Regions from separate parts of the Pseudomonas sp. DW-iso17 genome, predicted to be linked through region 1. Evidence: predicted binding sites of a transcription regulator. Region 1 holds the regulator's gene; the other holds the start of a gene.

Evidence for each region. The regulator sigma-54, encoded in region 1, starts transcription at its own class of promoters, with help from an activator protein. The targets are predictions, from matches to a motif close to ANTGGCATNNANNTTGCTNT.
Region 2: flgB (flagellar basal body rod protein FlgB) is a predicted target of sigma-54. The motif match lies at 1,934-1,953, and genes of this name have one in related genera.

Annotation. Positions count from the first base shown of each region.
Region 1 covers NZ_JBZXEA010000047.1:180,086-195,210, forward strand. The annotation lists gene hisC (histidinol-phosphate transaminase) at 1-578, opposite strand, end outside; gene hisD (histidinol dehydrogenase) at 582-1,898, opposite strand; gene hisG (ATP phosphoribosyltransferase) at 2,027-2,662, opposite strand; gene murA (UDP-N-acetylglucosamine 1-carboxyvinyltransferase) at 2,874-4,139, opposite strand; gene AC4PS6_RS27210 (BolA family protein) at 4,163-4,402, opposite strand; gene AC4PS6_RS27215 (STAS domain-containing protein) at 4,517-4,822, opposite strand; gene AC4PS6_RS27220 (MlaC/ttg2D family ABC transporter substrate-binding protein) at 4,819-5,466, opposite strand; gene mlaD (outer membrane lipid asymmetry maintenance protein MlaD) at 5,478-5,945, opposite strand; gene mlaE (lipid asymmetry maintenance ABC transporter permease subunit MlaE) at 5,945-6,742, opposite strand; gene AC4PS6_RS27235 (ATP-binding cassette domain-containing protein) at 6,742-7,551, opposite strand; gene AC4PS6_RS27240 (KpsF/GutQ family sugar-phosphate isomerase) at 7,862-8,836, shown strand; gene AC4PS6_RS27245 (KdsC family phosphatase) at 8,837-9,361, shown strand; gene lptC (LPS export ABC transporter periplasmic protein LptC) at 9,370-9,942, shown strand; gene lptA (lipopolysaccharide transport periplasmic protein LptA) at 9,929-10,462, shown strand; gene lptB (LPS export ABC transporter ATP-binding protein) at 10,462-11,187, shown strand; gene AC4PS6_RS27265 (RNA polymerase factor sigma-54) at 11,372-12,865, shown strand; gene hpf (ribosome hibernation-promoting factor, HPF/YfiA family) at 12,941-13,246, shown strand; gene ptsN (PTS IIA-like nitrogen regulatory protein PtsN) at 13,257-13,721, shown strand; gene rapZ (RNase adapter RapZ) at 13,724-14,581, shown strand; gene AC4PS6_RS27285 (HPr family phosphocarrier protein) at 14,598-14,870, shown strand; gene AC4PS6_RS27290 (ZIP family metal transporter) at 14,985-15,125, opposite strand, start outside.
Region 2 covers NZ_JBZXEA010000018.1:4,553-10,176, forward strand. The annotation lists gene AC4PS6_RS13955 (chemotaxis protein CheV) at 1-813, shown strand, start outside; gene cheR (protein-glutamate O-methyltransferase CheR) at 856-1,683, shown strand; gene flgB (flagellar basal body rod protein FlgB) at 1,996-2,403, shown strand; gene flgC (flagellar basal body rod protein FlgC) at 2,407-2,850, shown strand; gene flgD (flagellar hook assembly protein FlgD) at 2,867-3,592, shown strand; gene flgE (flagellar hook protein FlgE) at 3,624-4,934, shown strand; gene AC4PS6_RS13985 (hypothetical protein) at 5,115-5,624, shown strand, end outside.

The DNA of each region.
Region 1 (15,125 bases):
ATGGCAGTTTCGCCGCCGAAGTCGATATAGGCTTCATCGACCACCACCACCGAGTCCGGGCTGGCCTTGAGGATCTGCTCCACCGCGTCCAGCGCCAGTACGCAGCCGGTGGGCGCGTTAGGGTTGGGGAAGATGATCCCGCCGTTGGGCCTGGCATAGTCAGCGGCCCGAATCTGGAACTGTTCGTCCAGTGACACCGCGTCGAACGTAATGCCGTACAGGCCGCAGTACACCGGGTAGAAGCTGTAGCTGATATCCGGGAACAGCAGCGGCAGATCGTGCTGGAACAGGCCATGGAAGATGTGCGCCAAGACTTCGTCAGAACCGTTGCCGAGGAACACCTTGCCGGCATCGATCCCGTAATACCTGGCCACGGCCTGCTTGAGCAGGTCGCTGTTGGGGTCCGGGTACAGGCGCAAGTTGTCGTTCAACTCGGCCTGCATTGCCGCCAGCGCCTTGGGGGATGGGCCGTAGGGGTTTTCGTTGGTGTTGAGCTTGACCAGTTTGGTCAGCTTCGGTTGCTCACCGGGTACGTAAGGCACCAGGTCCTTGACGAAAGGGCTCCAGAATTTGCTCATGCCTTACGCTCCCTTGACGATGCGGTATTCAGCGCTGCGTGCGTGCGCGCTGAGGGATTCACCACGGGCCAGCACCGAGGCGGTCTTGCCCAGCTCGGAAGCGCCTTGTGGCGAGCAGAAGATAATCGACGAGCGTTTCTGGAAGTCGTACACCCCCAGCGGCGACGAGAAACGCGCAGTGCCGGAGGTTGGCAACACGTGATTGGGGCCGGCGCAATAGTCGCCCAGGGCTTCGCTGGTGTGACGGCCCATGAAGATCGCCCCAGCGTGACGGATCGATGGCAACCAGGCCTGTGGGTCCGCCACGGACAGCTCCAGGTGCTCCGGCGCGATGCGGTTGGCCACATCAATGGCCTGCTCCATGTCACGCACCCGAATCAGCGCACCACGGCCGTTGATCGACTTCTCGATGATCTCGGCACGCTCCATGGTCGGCAGCAGCTTATTGATGCTGGCGGCGACCTTGTCGAGGAACTCGGCATCGGGGCTGACCAGGATCGCCTGGGCGTCTTCATCGTGCTCCGCCTGGGAGAACAGGTCCATGGCGATCCAGTCCGGGTCGGTCTGGCCGTCACACACCACGAGGATTTCCGAGGGCCCGGCGATCATGTCGATACCGACCTGGCCAAACACATGGCGTTTGGCGGTAGCGACGTAGATATTGCCGGGACCGACCACTTTATCGACCTTCGGCACGCTTTCGGTGCCATAGGCCAGCGCTGCAACGGCCTGGGCGCCACCAATGGTGAATACCCGGTCGACACCGGCGATGCAGGCGGCAGCCAGCACCAGCTCGTTGATCTCGCCACGGGGGGTCGGCACCACCATGACCACTTCGGTCACGCCGGCGACTTTGGCCGGGATCGCATTCATCAACACCGACGATGGATACGACGCCTTACCGCCCGGCACGTAAAGGCCGGCGCGGTCCAGTGGCGTGACCTTCTGGCCCAGCACAGTGCCGTCGGCCTCGGTGTAGCTCCAGGAGTCCTGCTTCTGTTTTTCGTGATAGCTGCGTACCCGCGCCGCAGCGACTTCGAGGGCTTCGCGCTGCGGTGCGGTGATGCGCGTCAGCGCCAGCTCCAGGCGTTCACGCGGCAGGATCAGGTCAGCCATGGACTGCACGTCCAGGCCGTCGAACTGGCGGGTGAAATCCACCAGCGCAGCATCACCGCGCTCACGCACGGCCTTGATGATGTCGAGCACCCGCTGGTTGACCGAGTCGTCAGACACGCTTTCCCAGCTCAGCAGATGATCCAGATGATGGGCGAAATCCGGGTCGGCAGCGTTGAGTCGGGCAATTGCAGTGGACGTGGTCATAGCGAGGGCCTCAATAGAATTGGCAAAAACTCAGGCGCCCTAAACTAGCAGTCGTTTCCGCTTGGGCACCTGAGAATTCTGGCTATGAGGCGGATAGACGGGCGCAGCTCTTCAGCTACGCGGGTGAGTCAACCGCGGTGTCGAGACTCCACTGCCTTGCGCAGGGTGTCGATCAACGCCTGAATACGGGCGTGCTGCATCTTCATCGATGCTTTGTTGACGATCAGGCGGGAGCTGATGTCAGCGATAAAATCCTGGGGCTCCAAACCGTTGGCACGCAGGGTGTTGCCGGTGTCGACCACGTCGATGATCTTGTCGGCCAGCCCGATCAGCGGTGCCAGCTCCATGGAGCCGTAGAGCTTGATGATATCGACCTGACGGCCTTGTTCGGCGTAATAGCGCTTGGCAACGTTGACGAACTTGGTGGCGACCCGCAGGCGGCCCTTGGGCTCGACATCACCCACGCGGCCAGCGGTCATCAGCTTGCACAGGGCGATGCGCAGGTCCAGAGGCTCGTACAGGCCCTGGCCACCGTATTCCATCAGCACGTCCTTGCCGGCAACACCCAGGTCGGCGGCGCCATGTTCAACGTAGGTCGGCACGTCGGTAGCCCGCACGATCAGCAGGCGCACGTCGTCCTGGGTCGTGGGGATGATCAGCTTGCGGCTCTTGTCCGGATTCTCGGTCGGCACGATGCCCGCTTCAGCCAGAAGCGGCAACGTGTCGTCAAGGATGCGGCCCTTGGACAGTGCGATGGTCAACATGGGAAATGTCAGTCCTTCATCAGGCTATTGCTGTCCGGTCGCAAACGGCGCCAGACACAGATCGAGGCCATGACAGCCTCGATTTGAAACAAACCAGTCAACAACAAACTGTGGCGAGGGAGCTTGCTCCCGCTGGGACGCGAAGCGGCCCTCGAAGAGCGGGACTGCTACGCAGTCCAGCGGGAGCAAGCTCCCTCGCCACAAACAGGGACTAGCCCGGTACGCGGCGAATCTTCGCGCCGAGCATCTGCAGTTTCTCTTCGATGCACTCGTAACCACGGTCTATGTGGTAGATGCGGTCGATCAGGGTGTCACCTTCGGCGCACAGTGCCGAGATTACCAGGCTGGCCGAGGCACGCAGGTCGGTTGCCATTACTGGCGCGCCCTTGAGCTTGTCGATCCCAGTGACGATGGCGGTGTTGCCTTCGACCTGGATCTTGGCGCCCATGCGGTGCAGTTCATACACGTGCATGAAGCGGTTTTCGAAGATGGTCTCGATCACAGCACCGGTGCCTTCGGCAATCGCGTTCAAGGAGATGAACTGCGCTTGCATGTCGGTCGGGAACGCCGGGTACGGAGCGGTACGCACGTTGACGGCTTTTGGCCGCTTGCCGTGCATGTTCAGCTCGATCCAGTCTTCGCCGGTGGTGATCTCTGCGCCGGCTTCCTTGAGTTTTTCCAGGACGGCTTCCAGGATGGTCGGATCGGTGTCCTTGACCTTCACACGGCCACCGGTCACGGCAGCAGCAACCAGGTAGGTACCGGTCTCGATGCGGTCAGGCATGACTTTGTAGGTGGCGGTGTGCAGACGCTCTACACCATCAATAGTGATGGTGTCAGTGCCAGCGCCGGAAACTTTGGCGCCCATGGCGTTGAGGAAGTTGGCCAGGTCGACCACTTCCGGCTCGCGTGCGGCGTTCTGCAACACGCTGCGACCGTTGGCCAGGGCAGCGGCCATCATGATGTTCTCGGTACCGGTGACGCTGACGGTATCAAAGAAGAAGTTCGCGCCGCGCAGGCCGCCTTCCGGCGCCTTGGCCTTGATGTAGCCGCCTTCGACGTCGATGACTGCGCCCATGGCCTCAAGGCCACGGATGTGCAGGTCGACCGGACGCGAACCAATGGCGCAACCGCCAGGCAAGGCTACTTCGGCTTCGCCGAAACGGGCAACCATCGGGCCCAGCACCAGGATCGACGCACGCATGGTTTTCACCAGTTCGTACGGGGCAATCAGGGTCTTGATGGTACGTGGGTCAATTTCGACGGCCAGTTTCTCGTCGATCACCGGCTCAATGCCCATGCGACCGAACAGCTCGATCATGGTGGTGATGTCGTGCAGGTGCGGCAGGTTGGCCACAGTCACCGGGCCATCGCACAGCAGGGTCGCTGCCAGGATCGGCAAGGCGGAGTTTTTCGCACCGGAAATGCGAATCTCGCCATCAAGGCGGGCACCGCCGGTAATAATCAATTTATCCATAAGAATCTCGACGCCTTGGGGGCTCAGGTGCGCTCGGCCCAGGCCGCGCGGCTGAAAAATTTCATAGTGACCGCATGGATGCTGCCATCGGTGATCCATGGGTTCAAATGGGCATAGATCTGCTGCTGACGCTTGACCGGGCTCAATGCCGCCAGTTCATCGCTAATCACGTTCAGCTGGAAATTGCAGCCTTCGCCTTCGACTTCTACAGTCGTTTCAGGCAGCTTTCCTTCAAGGAAGCTCTTAACTTCTAGGGCCTGCATGCTCAACCTCTATCGGCGCCCAGTGCGCACGGGTCGCACATCATACAAAAAAGCCCCGCGCCTGCGAACCCCGCATAGCAGGACTCTGACGGGGGGCTTCTTTAATAATGTGTATCAGGGATGCGCCAGCAGCTCGGTCAAACCGGAAACTTCGGCAATTTCGCGCATGTCTTCCGGCAACGCACGGATACTGACCGGTTTTTTCGCCGCCTCGGCATCACGCATGAAGCACAGCAACAACGACAGGCCGGCGCTGCTGGACTTGGTCACCGCCGAGCAATCAAGCACCAGCTCTGGCGCTTTGCTGGCCTTGATTAACGCCTGGCCCTGCTTGCGCAGGTCAGGCCCGGTGCGGTAATCCAGCACGCCGCTGAGGAACAGCTCGCCGGCGTCGCCGATACGAACAGCCGACTCGGTCATTGCGCAGGCTTCCCGGCAGCTTTGTCGGTTTCTTCCTTGGCCTTGGCCACTTCACCGGCCCAACCGTTGATGGTCTTGTCCAGATCGTTGCCATTGCGCTGCATCGCGTCGGCGAACTGATCACGGAACAGCTTGCCGATGTTGATACCGTTGATGATCACGTTGCGCAGTTTCCACTCACCGTTGATCTTCGTCAGGGTGTAGGACACCGGGTACACGGCGCCATTGCTGCCGGAGACTTTCATCCCGACTTCAGCACGGTCGCCCGACTCGTCCTTGGGCGCATCAACGATAATGCCCTGGTTGTTGTATTCCAGCAGAGCGTTGCCGTAGAACTGGAACAGACCCTTCTTGAAGTTTTCCTGGAACGTCTGCATCTGCGCAGGCGTAGCCTTGCGCGAATACTTGACCGTCATGATGCTTTTGGAGATGCCTTCAGCATCGACCACAGGGCCAACGATCGTGTTGAGCGCGTTGTAGAACTTGGAAGGGTCTTGCTTGTACTGTTCTTTATTAGCCTTGAGGTCAGCCAGCATTTTACTGGTGGTGTCCTGCACCAAATCGTGGGCAGAACCTGCCGCGTTGGCCATCATCGGCAATGCTGCAAGCAGTACCAGCAGGCCACGTCGCAAGGTAGAGATCATGAACAGATTCCTCATTTGGCGTCTTTATTGACCGTATTGAGCAAAAATTTTCCGATCAGGTCTTCAAGCACCAGCGACGACTGTGTGTCGTGGATGGTCGAACCATCCTTGAGCAGGGCTGTTTCCCCGCCCACGCTGACCCCGATGTACTTCTCGCCCAGCAAACCCGCAGTGAGGATAGATGCCGTGGAGTCAGTTGGCAGATTATCTACCTTCTTGTCCAGTTGCATCGTCACCCGACCGGTAAAGCTGTCGCGATCCAGATCGATTGCCGTGACTTTGCCGATGGTGACACCGGCCATGGTCACTTTGGATCTGACCGTCAAACCGGCGATATTGTCGAAGTACGCGTAAAGTTTATAGGTATCGGCGGTAGGGCTGGCCGACAGGCCGCTGACTCGCAGGGCCAACAACAGTAAAGCCAGGATGCCAGCCAGCAAGAAAAGGCCGACACCGATTTCCACAGTGCGGTTTTGCATCAGAAATCTCCAAACATCAAGGCGGTCAAAATGAAGTCAAGGCCCAGTACCGCCAACGAGGCGTACACAACGGTCTTGGTGGTGGCACGGCTGATCCCCTCTGAAGTGGGCTCACAGTCATAGCCTTGGAATACGGCAATCCAGGTCACCACAAAGGCAAAGACGATGCTCTTTATAATGCCGTTGAGCACGTCACCGGTGAAGGTCACGCTGTTTTGCATGTTGGCCCAGTAGGAGCCGTCGTAGACCCCCAGCCAGTCAACCGCCACCCACGAACCACCCCAGATACCCACCACGCTGAAGATCATTGCCAGCAGTGGCAGGGAAATGAAGCCGGCCCACAGGCGCGGGGCAACAATGTACTTGAGCGGGTCCACGCCGATCATTTCCAGGCTGGACAGCTGCTCGGTGGACTTCATATTGCCGATTTCAGCGGTTAACGCCGAGCCCGCACGCCCAGCGAACAACAAGGCGGTGACCACCGGGCCAAGCTCACGCAACAGAGTCAGGGCCACCATCTGCCCTACCGCCTGCTCCGAGCCGTAGCTGGACAGGATATTGAAACCCTGCAGGGCCAGCACCATGCCGATGAACACGCCGGAGACCACGATGATCACCAGGGACATCACCCCCACCGAGTGCAGTTGCTTGACCAGCAGGCCAAAGCCGCCGCCGATGCCGCCGCGCCCCAGCAAGGCGTGAAACAGGAAAATGGTCGAACGCCCCAGCACTTCGACGATGTCGATGCCCGAACGACCGAAAAGGCGAACCTTCTCGATAAGAGATGTCTTGCGCATCAGCGCTTCCCCAGAAGATCTGAGCGGTAGTCCGCCGCCGGAAAGTGAAAAGGCACCGGGCCATCGGGGTTGCCGGTCATGAATTGGCGAATGCGCGGGTTATCGGCGTTCATCAACTCTTCAGGCGTACCCTGCCCCAGCACCTGACCATCACCGACTACATACAGATAGTCGGCAATGCTCGCGGTTTCGGCCAGGTCGTGGGAGACCACGATACTGGTGATTCCCAGTGCATCGTTGAGCAGGCGGATCAGGCGCACCAACACGCCCATGGCGATCGGGTCCTGCCCCACGAATGGCTCGTCATACATGAGGATCTGTGGGTCGAGGGCAATGGCCCGCGCCAGGGCGACACGGCGCTTCATGCCACCGGACAACTCGTCCGGCATCAGGTCGATGGCGCCGCGAAGGCCTACGGCCTGCAGCTTCAGCAACACGATGTCACGAATCATTTCATCGGACAGCTGGGTGTGCACCCGCAGCGGGAAGGCCACGTTTTCGAACACATCGAGGTCGGTAAACAGCGCGCCGCTCTGGAATAGCACGCCCATATGCTTGCGCGCATCGAACAGATCGCTGCGTGACAGCGTCGGCAGGTTCTGGCCGTTGACCCACACTTCCCCGGCACTGGGGCGCAATTGCATGCCCATCAGGCGCAACAGGGTGGTCTTGCCGCAACCGGAAGGCCCCATGATGCCCGTGACCTTGCCGCGAGGAATGCGAATATCGATGTTATTGAAGATGCTGCGCGTCCCGCGCTTGAAGGTAAGACCCTTCAGCTCGACCGCGTAGGCGTTATCGGCACTCATCTAATCTCCTTGGGATGCAGCCTTTCACTCAGACACCATGTGTGCGACTTTGGTTTTCAACAGATGCGCAATAGTTGAGCACATGGGTTGGGCGGACCGAACTGGCGGCGAACTATATCACTGCTGGTACAGAGCGCCCAAGGCCGGAACAGCGCTGGTTCAGATTTGAGACAGGGAAAAAACGTTGCTTGCTATGTTGCCCACGGTGCTTTTCAGTTATCCCGCGCACAAAGCCTGACGAACTTGCGTGAGGGAATCGATCATTACCGCTATAATCGCCGACTTTTCGTCAGGCTATACGATTTCAGACATGAGCCAATCCAGCGACCTTATTCAATCCGCACAACGCACCGTACGCCTTGAGCTTGAAGCCGTAGAAGGCTTGCTGGCCCATATCGACGCGGATTTCGTGCGCGCCTGCGAGATGATTCTGGCGAGCAAGGGCCGCGTTGTGGTGGTCGGCATGGGCAAGTCCGGCCACATTGGCAACAAGATCGCGGCGACCTTGGCAAGCACGGGGACCACTGCGTTTTTCGTGCACCCGGCCGAAGCCAGCCACGGCGACATGGGCATGATCACCAAGGATGACGTGATTTTGGCGCTATCCAACTCCGGCACCACCAACGAAATCGTGACCCTGTTGCCGCTGATCAAGCGCCTGGGCATCCAGATGATCAGCCTCACAGGTAACCCTGAGTCAACGTTGGCCAAGGCTGCCGACGTCAACCTGAACGTGCACGTGACCCACGAAGCCTGCCCACTGAATCTGGCGCCCACCTCCTCCACCACCGCCGCGCTGGTAATGGGCGATGCCCTGGCGGTGGCATTGCTGGAGGCCCGCGGGTTTACGGCCGAGGACTTCGCATTTTCACATCCGGGTGGCGCACTGGGCCGTCGCCTGCTGCTGAAAGTGGAAAATGTCATGCATCGCGGCGCCGAGCTGCCGAGCGTTCCACGCGGCACTCTGCTTCGGGATGCGCTGATGGAAATGACCCGCAAGGGCTTGGGCATGACCGCCATCGTCGAAACCGATGGCCGGCTGGCCGGGATATTCACCGACGGCGACCTGCGTCGCACCCTCGACCGCACCATTGATATCCATACCGCGACCATCGACGCCGTGATGACCCCTCACGGCAAGACCGCCCGCGCCGAAATGCTCGCGGCTGAAGCGTTGAAAATCATGGAAGACCACCGGATAGGTGCACTGATCGTGGTCGACCACGATGATCGGCCGATCGGGGCCCTAAACCTAGGCGACTTGCTGCGCGCAGGAGTGATGTAAATGATCAGCGACCTGATGCAACGCGGTAAAAACATCAAACTGGCGATTTTCGACGTTGACGGCGTGCTGACGGATGGCCGCCTGTACTTCCTCGAAGACGGCAGCGAATTCAAGACCTTCAACACCCTCGATGGCCAAGGCATCAAAATGCTGATGGCAGCGGGCGTGCAAACCGCAATTATCAGCGGTCGAAAAACACCGGTTGTGGAACGCCGCGCACAAAACCTCGGTATTCCTCACCTGTATCAGGGCCGCGAGGATAAACTGGTGGTGCTGGACGAGCTTCTTGGCCAACTCAACCTAAGCTATGAACAGGTCGCCTATCTGGGCGACGACCTGCCAGACCTGCCGGTGATTCGCCGGGTGGGCCTGGGCATGGCCGTCGCGAATGCCGCGGCGTTTGTCCGCGAACACGCCCATGGCATCACCACCGCCCGTGGCGGCGAAGGTGCCGCCCGCGAGTTCTGCGAGTTGATCCTGCGTGCCCAGGGCAGCCTTGAAGCGGCCCACGCCGCCTACCTATAGAGCGTTATATGCTGAGCAAAAAGATTCGCAACTTCCTGTTATTCGGGGTCATCGCCGCGCTGCTCCTGGCGGTGGGCTACTGGAATATCAGCCCGGAGCGCTTCCTCGACAAGCCTGTTGCGCAGGTTGACGAAGGTCTTATCGACTATTACGCCACCAATGCCTACAGCATTCAGTACCTGCCTGACGGCAAGGTGCAGTATGAGATGACATCGGACAAGGTCGAGCACTTGAAGGCTTCCGAAGTCAGCCTGCTGACCAATCCGGACCTGAACCTGTATCGCGGCACCGAATTTCCCTGGCACGTCACCAGCAAGCGTGGCGAGGTCAACCCGGATGGCACCGAAGTTGAACTGATCGACTCGGTTCGCGTCGCACGTACAGACGCGCAGAACCGCGACACCATCATTACCAGCAGTCGCATGACCGTATTCCCACAGAAGCAATATGCGCAGACCGAGCAAGACGTTAGAATCGACGGCGCTGGCGGTGTATCGACTGGCAAGGGAATGAAAGCGTATTTGAAAGAAAGCAGGATACACCTGCTATCGAACGTAAGAGGACAGTATGAGGCTCGTTAAAACCCTCCCTATTTTGCTCGGTCTGGGCGCAGCACTGGGAAGCGTGAGCGCCTGGGCTCTGCCGAACGATAGCCAGCAACCGATCCATATTTCGGCTGACGATGCACAGCTCGATGACAAGAAAGGTGTTGCCACCTATACAGGCGGCGTGATCATCACCCAGGGCTCGATGAAGATCACCGGCAACACGGTGACTCTGACGCGCACCCAGACAGGCGACATTGACGTGGTGACGTCGGTGGGCAACCTGGCTTATTTCGAGCAGAAGCAGTCCGCTACCGACACCGGCCCGATGAAAGGCTACGGCAAGACTATCCAGTATCACGCCCAGCAGAATCGTATCGTGTTGATCGACCAGGCCAAGGTACTGAGCCCAGACGGCAACTCGACCGAAGGTGAAAAGATCACCTATGACACCGTCAAGCAGATCGCCAACGCCGGTCGCGCCAACGGCTCCAAGGTCACTGCACCGCGCCCGCGCATCGACATGGTTATCCAGCCGAAGAAGAAGGCCGAGTAATGGCAACCCTGAAAGCCCAGCATCTGGCCAAGGCCTATAAAAGCCGCCAGGTGGTACGCGACGTCAGCCTGTCGATCGACAGCGGCCAGATCGTCGGTTTGCTCGGCCCCAACGGTGCCGGCAAAACCACTTGCTTCTATATGATCGTCGGGCTGGTCCAGGCAGACCAGGGTCGTGTATTGATCGACGACCTGGATGTCAGCCATCAACCCATGCACGGTCGTGCACGGGCAGGTATTGGCTATCTTCCCCAGGAAGCGTCGATCTTCCGCAAACTGTCGGTAGCCGATAACATCATGGCGATTCTCGAGACCCGCAAGGAACTCGATCGCGATGGCCGCCGCCAGGAGCTGGAAAGCCTGCTGCAGGAATTCCACATCAACCATATTCGCGACAACCTCGGCATGAGCCTGTCCGGTGGTGAGCGCCGCCGCGTGGAAATCGCCCGCGCCCTGGCGACCGCGCCGAAATTCATCCTGCTGGATGAACCCTTTGCCGGTGTCGACCCGATTTCGGTGGGTGACATCAAGCAGATCATCCATCACCTCAAGGCCAAGGGCATTGGCGTGCTGATCACCGACCACAACGTGCGCGAAACCCTCGATATCTGCGAAACAGCGTATATCGTCAACGATGGTCAGCTGATTGCCGAAGGCGATGCCGAGACTATCCTGGCTAACGAGCTGGTGAAGGAAGTGTACCTGGGTCACGAGTTCCGCCTGTAAACACAGGGGTATCGCGCTTTTCCCTGGAGCGCGCGGGAGTCAATGGAAACCTCGGTTTTTTTATTGTTACCGCGCTCTAGGCAAAGGCCCCGAGATCAGGCATATAATTTGCTTATGTTTGGCGCTCACGCGCCCTGTCGTGGATGGCGCATTGCGCCGGCGAATAAGGTGTTAAGCCCCTGCCATGAAACCATCGCTAGTCCTGAGAATGGGCCAGCAGCTGACGATGACACCGCAGCTGCAACAGGCCATCCGCCTGCTCCAATTGTCGACCCTGGACCTGCAACAGGAAATCCAGGAGGCCCTGGAGTCCAATCCGATGCTCGAACGCCAGGAAGAAGGCGACGACTTCGATAATGCAGACCCGCTGGCCGACAACATCGAGCAAAAACCCAATCCCGACGTGCAGGAACCCTCCTATCAGGAAACCGCCCCGACGGTGGACAACCTGGAGGAAGGCGACTGGAACGAACGCATTCCCAACGAGCTTCCCGTGGACACCGCGTGGGAAGACGTCTACCAGACCAGCGCCAGCAGCCTGCCGAGCAACGATGATGACGAGTGGGACTTCACCACCCGTACGTCGGTGGGCGAGAGCCTGCAGAGCCACCTGTTGTGGCAACTGAACCTGGCGCCGATGTCCGATACCGATCGCCTGATCGCGGTCACCCTGATCGACTGCATCAACAACCAGGGCTACCTGGACGAAACCCTCGAGGAGATCCTTGAGGCCTTCGACCCGGAACTGGATATCGAACTGGACGAAATCGAAGCCGTCCTGCACCGCATCCAGCAATTCGAGCCCGCCGGCATTGGTGCCCGCACACTCAGCGAGTGCCTGTTGCTGCAACTGCGCCAATTGCCGGCCAAGACCCCATGGCTCACCGAAGCGCAACGCCTGGTCAGTGACTACATCGACCTGCTGGGCAGTCGCGACTACAGCCAACTGATGCGCCGTATGAAGCTCAAGGAAGATGACTTGCGCCAGGTCATCGAGCTGGTGCAAAGCCTCAACCCGCGCCCAGGCTCGCAGATCGAATCCAGCGAAGCCGAATACGTAGTGCCCGACGTCATCGTGCGCAAGGACAACGAACGTTGGCTGGTGGAGCTGAACCAGGAGTCGGTACCGCGCCTGCGGGTCAACCCGCAATACGCAGGTTTTGTGCGCCGCGCTGATACCAGCGCCGATAACACCTTCATGCGCAACCAGTTGCAGGAAGCGCGGTGGTTCATCAAGAGCCTGCAAAGCCGCAACGAAACCCTGATGAAAGTCGCAACCCAGATCGTCGAACACCAGCGCGGTTTCCTGGAGTACGGCGACGAGGCCATGAAGCCTCTCGTGCTGCACGACATCGCCGAAGCCGTCGGCATGCATGAATCGACGATTTCCCGGGTTACCACGCAGAAATTCATGCATACCCCACGGGGTATTTATGAGTTGAAATACTTTTTCTCCAGCCACGTCAGCACCTCTGAAGGCGGTGAATGCTCGTCCACGGCGATCCGCGCGATCATCAAAAAACTGGTTGCCGCTGAAAATCAGAAAAAGCCGTTGAGTGACAGCAAGATCGCTGGTTTACTGGAGGCACAAGGCATTCAGGTCGCCCGTCGAACCGTCGCCAAGTACCGCGAGTCCCTAGGGATCGCGCCATCCAGCGAGCGTAAGCGTTTGATGTGACGGGCGGGCCACAGCGTTCCAGTGGTGGGTATTCCTGCCCACCGCTTTATGCACTGGCAACGAAGGAGAAGCTGTATGCAAGTCAACATCAGTGGACACCAGCTGGAAGTCACCAAGCCCCTGCGTGAATACACCGAGAGCAAACTGAACAAGCTTGCGGGGCATTTTGACAAGATTACCAACGTGCAGGTCATCATGGAGGTCGATAAGCTCAAGCAGAAAATCGAGGCCACCCTGCACGTACCGAATGCCAAGCTCGTTGCCAATGCAGAACATGAAGACATGTACGCGGCAATTGACTCGCTCTACGACAAGCTCGACCGCCAACTCATAAAGCATAAGGAAAAGAATCTGCACCTGATGCAAGGTACAGGTCGTTAACTCTCCCCCCATGATCCGACTTGAAACCATCCTGACCCCCGGCCGTTCCCTCGTGAACGTGCCGGGCGGCAGCAAGAAAAAAGCCCTCGAACAAATTGCCAACCTGATCGCACGCGAAGTGCCGGATCTGGAGATGCAAGATGTCTTCGAAGCGTTGATTGCCCGTGAAAAACTCGGTTCCACCGGTTTTGGCAACGGCATCGCCATTCCGCACTGCCGCCTCAAAGGCTGTGAAACACCTGTGAGCGCCTTGCTGCACTTGGATCACCCCATTGATTTCGACGCCATCGACGGCGCCCCGGTCGACCTGCTCTTCGTGCTGCTGGTCCCGGAAGCCGCCACCGATGCGCACCTGGAACTGCTCCGGCAGATCGCCAGCATGCTGGACCGCAAGGATGTACGCGACAAACTGCGCAGCGCCTCCAGCAATGAAGCGTTGTACCAAGTTGTCCTGGATGAACAAAACGGGCAGTAATCATGCGTTTGATCATCGTCAGCGGTCGCTCCGGCTCGGGTAAGAGCACCGCCCTCAATGTGCTTGAGGACAACGGCTTCTATTGCATCGACAACCTGCCCGCCGGCCTGCTGCCAGAGCTGGCGGAACGCGCACTGATCCATACCGAATTGGCGCAGCCGCTGGTGGCGGTCTCGATTGATGCGCGCAACCTGCCTAGCCACCTCTCGCGGTTCCCGGAACTGTTGGAAGAAGTGCGTGCCAAGCACATTCATTGCGATGTGCTGTACCTGGATGCCGACGAAGAGACCTTGCTCAAGCGGTTCTCCGAAACCCGTCGACGCCACCCCCTCAGCAGCGCCAACCGCTCCCTGGCCGAAGCCATCGAGGACGAGACCAAGCTGCTCGGGCCGATCATTGACCTGGCCGACCTGAAGATCAACACCACCAATCTGAACCTGTATCAGTTGCGCGACGCGATCAAGCTGCGCCTGCTGAACCAGCCTGAGCCGGGGACGGCGTTTCTGGTCGAGTCATTTGGCTTCAAGCGCGGCATGCCGGTAGATGCCGACCTGGTGTTCGATGTGCGCTGCCTGCCCAACCCTTACTGGAAGCCGGAGTTGCGCGATCAGTCCGGGCTGGATCAGCCTGTGATCGACTACCTGGCCGCACAACCGGATGTGGAAGAGATGTTCCAGGACATCTCCAGCTACCTGCTCAAATGGTTGCCGCGCTTTGCCGCCAGCAATCGAGCCTATGTCACCATTGCCATTGGCTGCACCGGCGGCCACCACCGCTCGGTCTATTTGACTGAACGGCTGGGCCAGGTGCTGCAACAAACCCTCAAGAACGTCCAGGTTCGCCACCGCGACCTGAGTTGAAAGGAACACCTGCGCGATGCCTGCTCTGGAAATTGAAATCATCAACAAGCTGGGCTTGCACGCCCGGGCGTCGGCTAAATTCGTCGGCGTGGCCGGGCAGTTCCCCTGCCAGATCCGTGCTGGGCGTACGCCAGAGTCCATGGTCGATGGCAAAAGCATCATGGCGATGATGATGTTGGCGGCCGGCAAAGGCACCAAAATCCATCTGCGCACCGAAGGCGAGCAAGAAGACGAAGCAATGGCCGCACTGGTCGCGTTGATCAACAACTACTTCGACGAAGGCGAATAACCCTACTGTAGGAGCTTGCTCGCGAAAAACGTCAACGATAACGCGGGCATCCTGGTTAACGCAGTGCTCTCCGTTTTTTTTTGCGAGCAGGCTCCCTCCTACAGGGAACCACCCTCAGCCTAACGCCGTATCCATCACCATCATCAGGCAAAACCCGAGGCACAGCCCAAGGCTGGCGAGATTTTCATGGCCATTGCGGCGCGACTCGGGGATGACTTCATGAGTCACGACCAGCAACATTGCCCCGGCGGCCAA
Region 2 (5,624 bases), on a different contig from region 1:
CGTGAAGTGCTGCAATGTCCCAAGTTGACGATCATGCCCAAGTCCAGTCCGGTGGTGTGTGGCGTGGCCAACATCCGGGGCGCGACCATTCCGATTCTTGACCTGGCCATGGCCACGGGGGCAGCGGGTTTGCAAGACCGCCAGAACCCTTTCGTGATCATCACCGAGTACAACACCAAGACCCAGGGTTTCCTGGTGCGCTCGGTGGAGCGCATCGTCAATATGAACTGGGAAGAGATCCATCCGCCGCCCAAGGGCACGGGGCGCGATCACTACCTGACGGCGGTGACGCGGGTCGATAACCAGTTGGTGGAAATCATCGACGTGGAGAAGATCCTCGCCGAAGTGGCCCCCACCTCGGAAACCATCTCCGTCGGGGTGGTGGATGCCGAAACGGCACACAAGGCGGTTTCGCTGCGCGTGTTGACCGTGGACGACTCTTCCGTGGCGCGCAAGCAGGTCACGCGTTGCCTGCAAACCGTCGGGGTGGAGGTGGTGGCCCTAAATGACGGGCGCCAAGCCCTGGATTACCTGCGCAAGCTGGCGGACGAAGGCAAGAAGCCCGAAGAAGAATTCTTGATGATGATCTCTGACATCGAGATGCCGGAAATGGATGGCTACACGCTCACGGCCGAGATACGTAACGATCCACGCATGCAAAAATTGCATATCATCCTGCATACTTCGTTGTCGGGGGTATTCAATCAGGCAATGGTCAAGAAGGTCGGTGCGGATGACTTTCTGGCCAAATTCCGTCCTGATGACCTCGCATCCCGGGTAGTCGACCGGATCAAGGCAGCAGATCACGGCTAGGGGATGTCCCCCGGCGGTCACACGATTTAAGAGGCGGCATCATTGTCTACGGGTAATTTGGATTTCGAACAGTTCCGGGTCTTCCTGGAAAAAGCCTGTGGCATATTGCTCGGTGAAAACAAGCAGTACCTGGTATCCAGCCGTCTCAACAAGCTGATGGAACAGCAGGGCATCAAGTCCCTGGGTGAGTTGGTCCAGCGGATCCAGGGGCAGCCGCGCAGTGGGCTCAAGGAAATGGTGGTCGATGCCATGACCACCAACGAAACCTTATGGTTTCGCGATACCTATCCCTTTGAAGTGCTCAAGAACAAAGTGTTGCCCGAAGCCATCAAGGCCAGCCCGGGCCAGCGCCTGCGTATCTGGTCGGCGGCCTGTTCTTCGGGGCAGGAGCCGTACTCGATCTCGATGTCCATCGATGAGTTCGAGCGGACCAACATGGGCCAGTTGAAAGCCGGCGCGCAAATTGTGGCCACGGACCTGTCCGGCACCATGCTCACCAACTGCAAGACCGGTGAGTACGACAGCCTGGCCCTGGGCCGAGGTTTGTCCCAGGAACGCCTGCAACGCTACTTCGACCCCAAAGGGGCGGGGCGTTGGGCGATCAAGGCGCCGATCAAGAACCGCGTCGAATTTCGCTCGTTCAACTTGCTCGACAGCTACGCCAGCCTGGGCAAGTTCGACATGGTGTTCTGCCGCAACGTGCTGATCTATTTCTCGGCTGAAGTGAAGAAGGACATCCTGTTGCGCATCCACGGCACGCTCAAGCGCGGAGGTTATCTGTTCCTCGGTGCTTCCGAGGCGCTCAATGGGCTGCCGGATCACTTCCAGATGGTGCAATGCAGCCCGGGGATCATCTACCAGGCCAAGTAGCCTGGGGTATGCAATAAAACTGTGGGAGCCGGGCTTGCCCGCGATGGCGTTGTGTCAGTCGATGAATTGGTCGGCAGGTACTCCGCCATCGCAGGCAAGCCAGCTCCCACATTTTTTTCTCGGCAAGCTGGCGTAAAGCGGCAACTGCCCATTGCCGCTTTAATGGCGCTACGCGGAAATCGCTTGCCGCTTTTCTGGCATAGCCGCCGTCGACTCCCCTCCAAACCCTTGATATAGGGGCTCCCGCAAGATTGGCATGCACCTTGCTATAACCCTGCTAACGAACAGCAGGTCAGCCTAAAGGTTTCCGCCATGAGCATCAGCTTCGATAAAGCGCTCGGTATCCACGAACAAGCCCTGGGCTTCCGCGCCCAGCGTGCCGAAGTCCTGGCCAACAATATTGCCAACGCCGACACCCCGAACTACAAGGCTCGGGACCTGGGCTTCTCCGCCGTGCTCGCCGCACAGCAGGACAAGACCAAGAACGGCACCTTCGCCTTGAACATGACCAACAGCCGTCATATCGAAGCGCAAGGCCTGAGCAAGGGTGACGAGTCGCTGCTGTATCGCACGCCGATGCAGCCGTCGATCGACCAGAACACCGTCGACGCCCAGCTGGAGCAATCGAACTACGCCGAAAACTCGGTGAACTTCCAGGCCAGCTTCACCCTGCTCAACAGCAAATTCAAAGGGCTGATGTCAGCCCTGCGTGGAGAGTAAGCCATGTCTCTGTCCAGTGTTTTCAATATTGCCGGCAGTGGCATGAGCGCGCAGACCACGCGTTTGAACACCGTCGCCAGTAACATCGCCAACGCCGAGACCGTCTCGTCGAGCATTGACCAGACGTATCGCGCCCGCCATCCGGTGTTTGCCACCATGTTCCAGGGTGGTCAGGCAAACGGCAGCGATTCGTTGTTCCAGAACCAGGACGCCGCCGGCTCAGGCGTGCAGGTGTTGGGCGTGGTCGAAGACCAGAGCAACCTGGAGGCCCGTTACGAGCCCAACCATCCGGCCGCGAACGAAAAGGGTTACGTCTACTACCCCAACGTCAACGTGGTCGAGGAAATGGCTGACATGATCTCCGCCAGTCGCTCGTTCCAGACCAACGCGGAAATGATGAACACCGCCAAAACCATGATGCAGAAGGTTCTGACCCTGGGTCAGTGATAAGGGGCGCCAAATAATGGCCATCGTTGATACGTCTAACAACACGGCGGTTCAGGACCTTTTCAATTCCAAGGTCAAGACCGCGACGAATAACAGCAGCGTCAGTGACGCTTCCAAGACGGCGACGGGCAACCAGTCGCTGGGCAAGGATGCGTTCCTGCAACTGCTCGTCACTCAACTGAAAAACCAGAACCCGCTGTCGCCTCAGGACAACGGCGCGTTCGTCGCGCAGCTTGCCCAGTTCAGCAGCCTGGAAGGCATCAACACCCTGAATGACTCGGTGAACAACATCTCCAGCAACTTCAGCTCCTCGCAGGCGCTGCAGGCTTCGTCGCTGGTGGGGCGCTCAATCATCATCCAGACCGACAAGGCCATGGTGGATACCAGCAAGAGCATGACCGGTTCGGTGGCAGTGACCTCGGCGGTGGGCAATGTCTCCGTCAAGATCACCGACAAAGACGGCAATGTGGTGCGCACCGTTGACATGGGCGCCCAGAGTGCCGGCACCCAAAGCTTTATCTGGGACGGCAAGAACGACAAGGGCGAGGTCGCCCCAGCTGGCACCTACACCTTCAACGCCACCACCAAGAACGACAAAGGCGACGCAGTGGCCTTGGCCACTTCGCTGCCCGCCACGGTCACCAGTGTGACCCTGAGCAAGACTGGCGGCGAAATGCTGCTCAACCTTGCAGGCGGCATGGGCAGCGTCAAGCTGTCGCAAATTCAGACTATCGGTACATAGAGCCGGCTAAATACGGCAGAAGGAGAGAAACATGTCTTTTAATATCGGCCTTAGCGGCCTCTATGCGGCCAACAAACAACTGGACGTGACCGGCAACAATATCGCCAACGTCGCGACCACTGGCTTCAAGTCATCCCGTGCGGAATTCGCCGATATCTACGCGGCTTCCAAGCTGGGCACCGGCCAGAACAGCATCGGCAACGGTGTGAACCTGGCGGCGGTGTCCCAGCAGTTCACCCAGGGCGATGTCAACGGTAGCGGCGGCATCCTCGACATGGCGATCCAGGGCGGTGGCTTCTTCGTGCAGAAGGGCAGCGACGGTTCGCTGGAGTACACCCGTAGTGGTGCGTTCCGTGCGGACAAGGACGGCTACATCACCAACAACACCGGCACTTCGCGCCTGCAAGGATATGCCGCGGACGATAATGGCAAGATCAGCAAGGGCGGCTTGGTCGATCTGCAACTGAACCTGGCGAATCTGCCGCCCAAGGCATCCACCAAGGTCGACTCCACCAGTAACCTGAATTCCTCGGAGCCGGTGATTGACCAGGCGGCCAAGCCGTTTGACCCGACCAAGACCGAGACCTTCACCACCCAATACAGCACCACCTTGTACGACTCTCAGGGGAACGCGCACCCGATGGTGCAGTACCTGGTGAAAACCGACGGCAACAAGTGGAATGCCTATACCCTGATTGACGGTCGCAACCCTGATGGTTCGGCCCCGACTGGCACCCCTTCGACGCCACCCGTGCCGTCGACATTGACCTTCGATGGCGCTGGCAATCTGACTACTGTCGTCACCAATGGTGTGTCCGACAAGACCCTGACCGTTGCCGGGTGGGTTCCAGGCAAGGTGACTGACGGCGTGTGGAAGGCTAACGGTGCGGATGCCAACCCGGGCGGCATCGCCATCAACATGGCCAACATTACCCAGTACAACTCGGCTACCTACCGTAACCCTCCGGTCACCGACGGCTATGCCACCGGCCAGATCACCGGCCTGAAAATCGACGGCAGCGGCGTCCTGTTCGCCACCTTCAGCAACCAGCAGAGCAAGGCCATCGGCCAGATCTCCCTGGCCAGCTTCAACAACGAGCAGGGCCTGCAGCCAGCCGGTGCGACCACCTGGAAAGAGACCTTCGCCTCGGGCCAGCCTGGTTATGACAACCCGCAAGCCGGCACCCTGGGTTCGATCGTGGCCAACTCCCTGGAGAACTCCAACGTCAACCTGACCAACGAACTGGTGGACCTGATCAAGGCCCAGAGCAACTACCAGGCGAACGCCAAGACCATCTCCACCCAAAGCACCATCATGCAGACCATCATTCAGATGACCTGATACCCCTGCTCAAAAAATACCTGCACACAAAAAGGCCCCTCAATCGAGGGGCTTTTTTGTGCGCGCGCGTTGCTAGTTTACCGCCTGTTTCATCTCGCCTTGCTGCTGGAACGCCCAACGCCCCTTGCGCCACGCACGGGACACGGGCGCATGTCGCCCATGGACCATCGGGAGAGCGGCATGGCGATCTACAAGCAGTGGGAAGGGATGCCAGCAGGCAGCCATTGGTTTGTTCTGAATAACTACAGCGCCGGTCTATACAGACGCAAAAGTCAGTCGGATGAACCCGGGGGAGGCAAGTCCTCTGATGCTGAATCAGTGAGGCAACTGCTCAATGAGTTGAGAGATGCCGAGAAAACATCCAAGAGCCAAACCGTCCAGGACCTTCGTGACAAGTTGAACGAGAAGCGCGAAGAACTGGGTGATGAAAAGTTCAAGGAGATCATGCAGGAGTTGATGGAGAAGGCAGACGTCTCCTGGCTGGAGATGCTGCGGCGCCTGATGAAAGACTGGTTTCCGGAAACGGACGATACATCACCCACACCTTCGCCGCCTTCTCCTGGCCCGTCGCCAGGTGGTGGCGGTGGGGGCGGTGGTGGCAGGCCAAGCCCCGGTAATTTTGGGCCCAGCGAGCCCATGAGTAATCTGCCGATTACGGAAGGCTCCAAGCACTTCAACTACAAGCCTGAT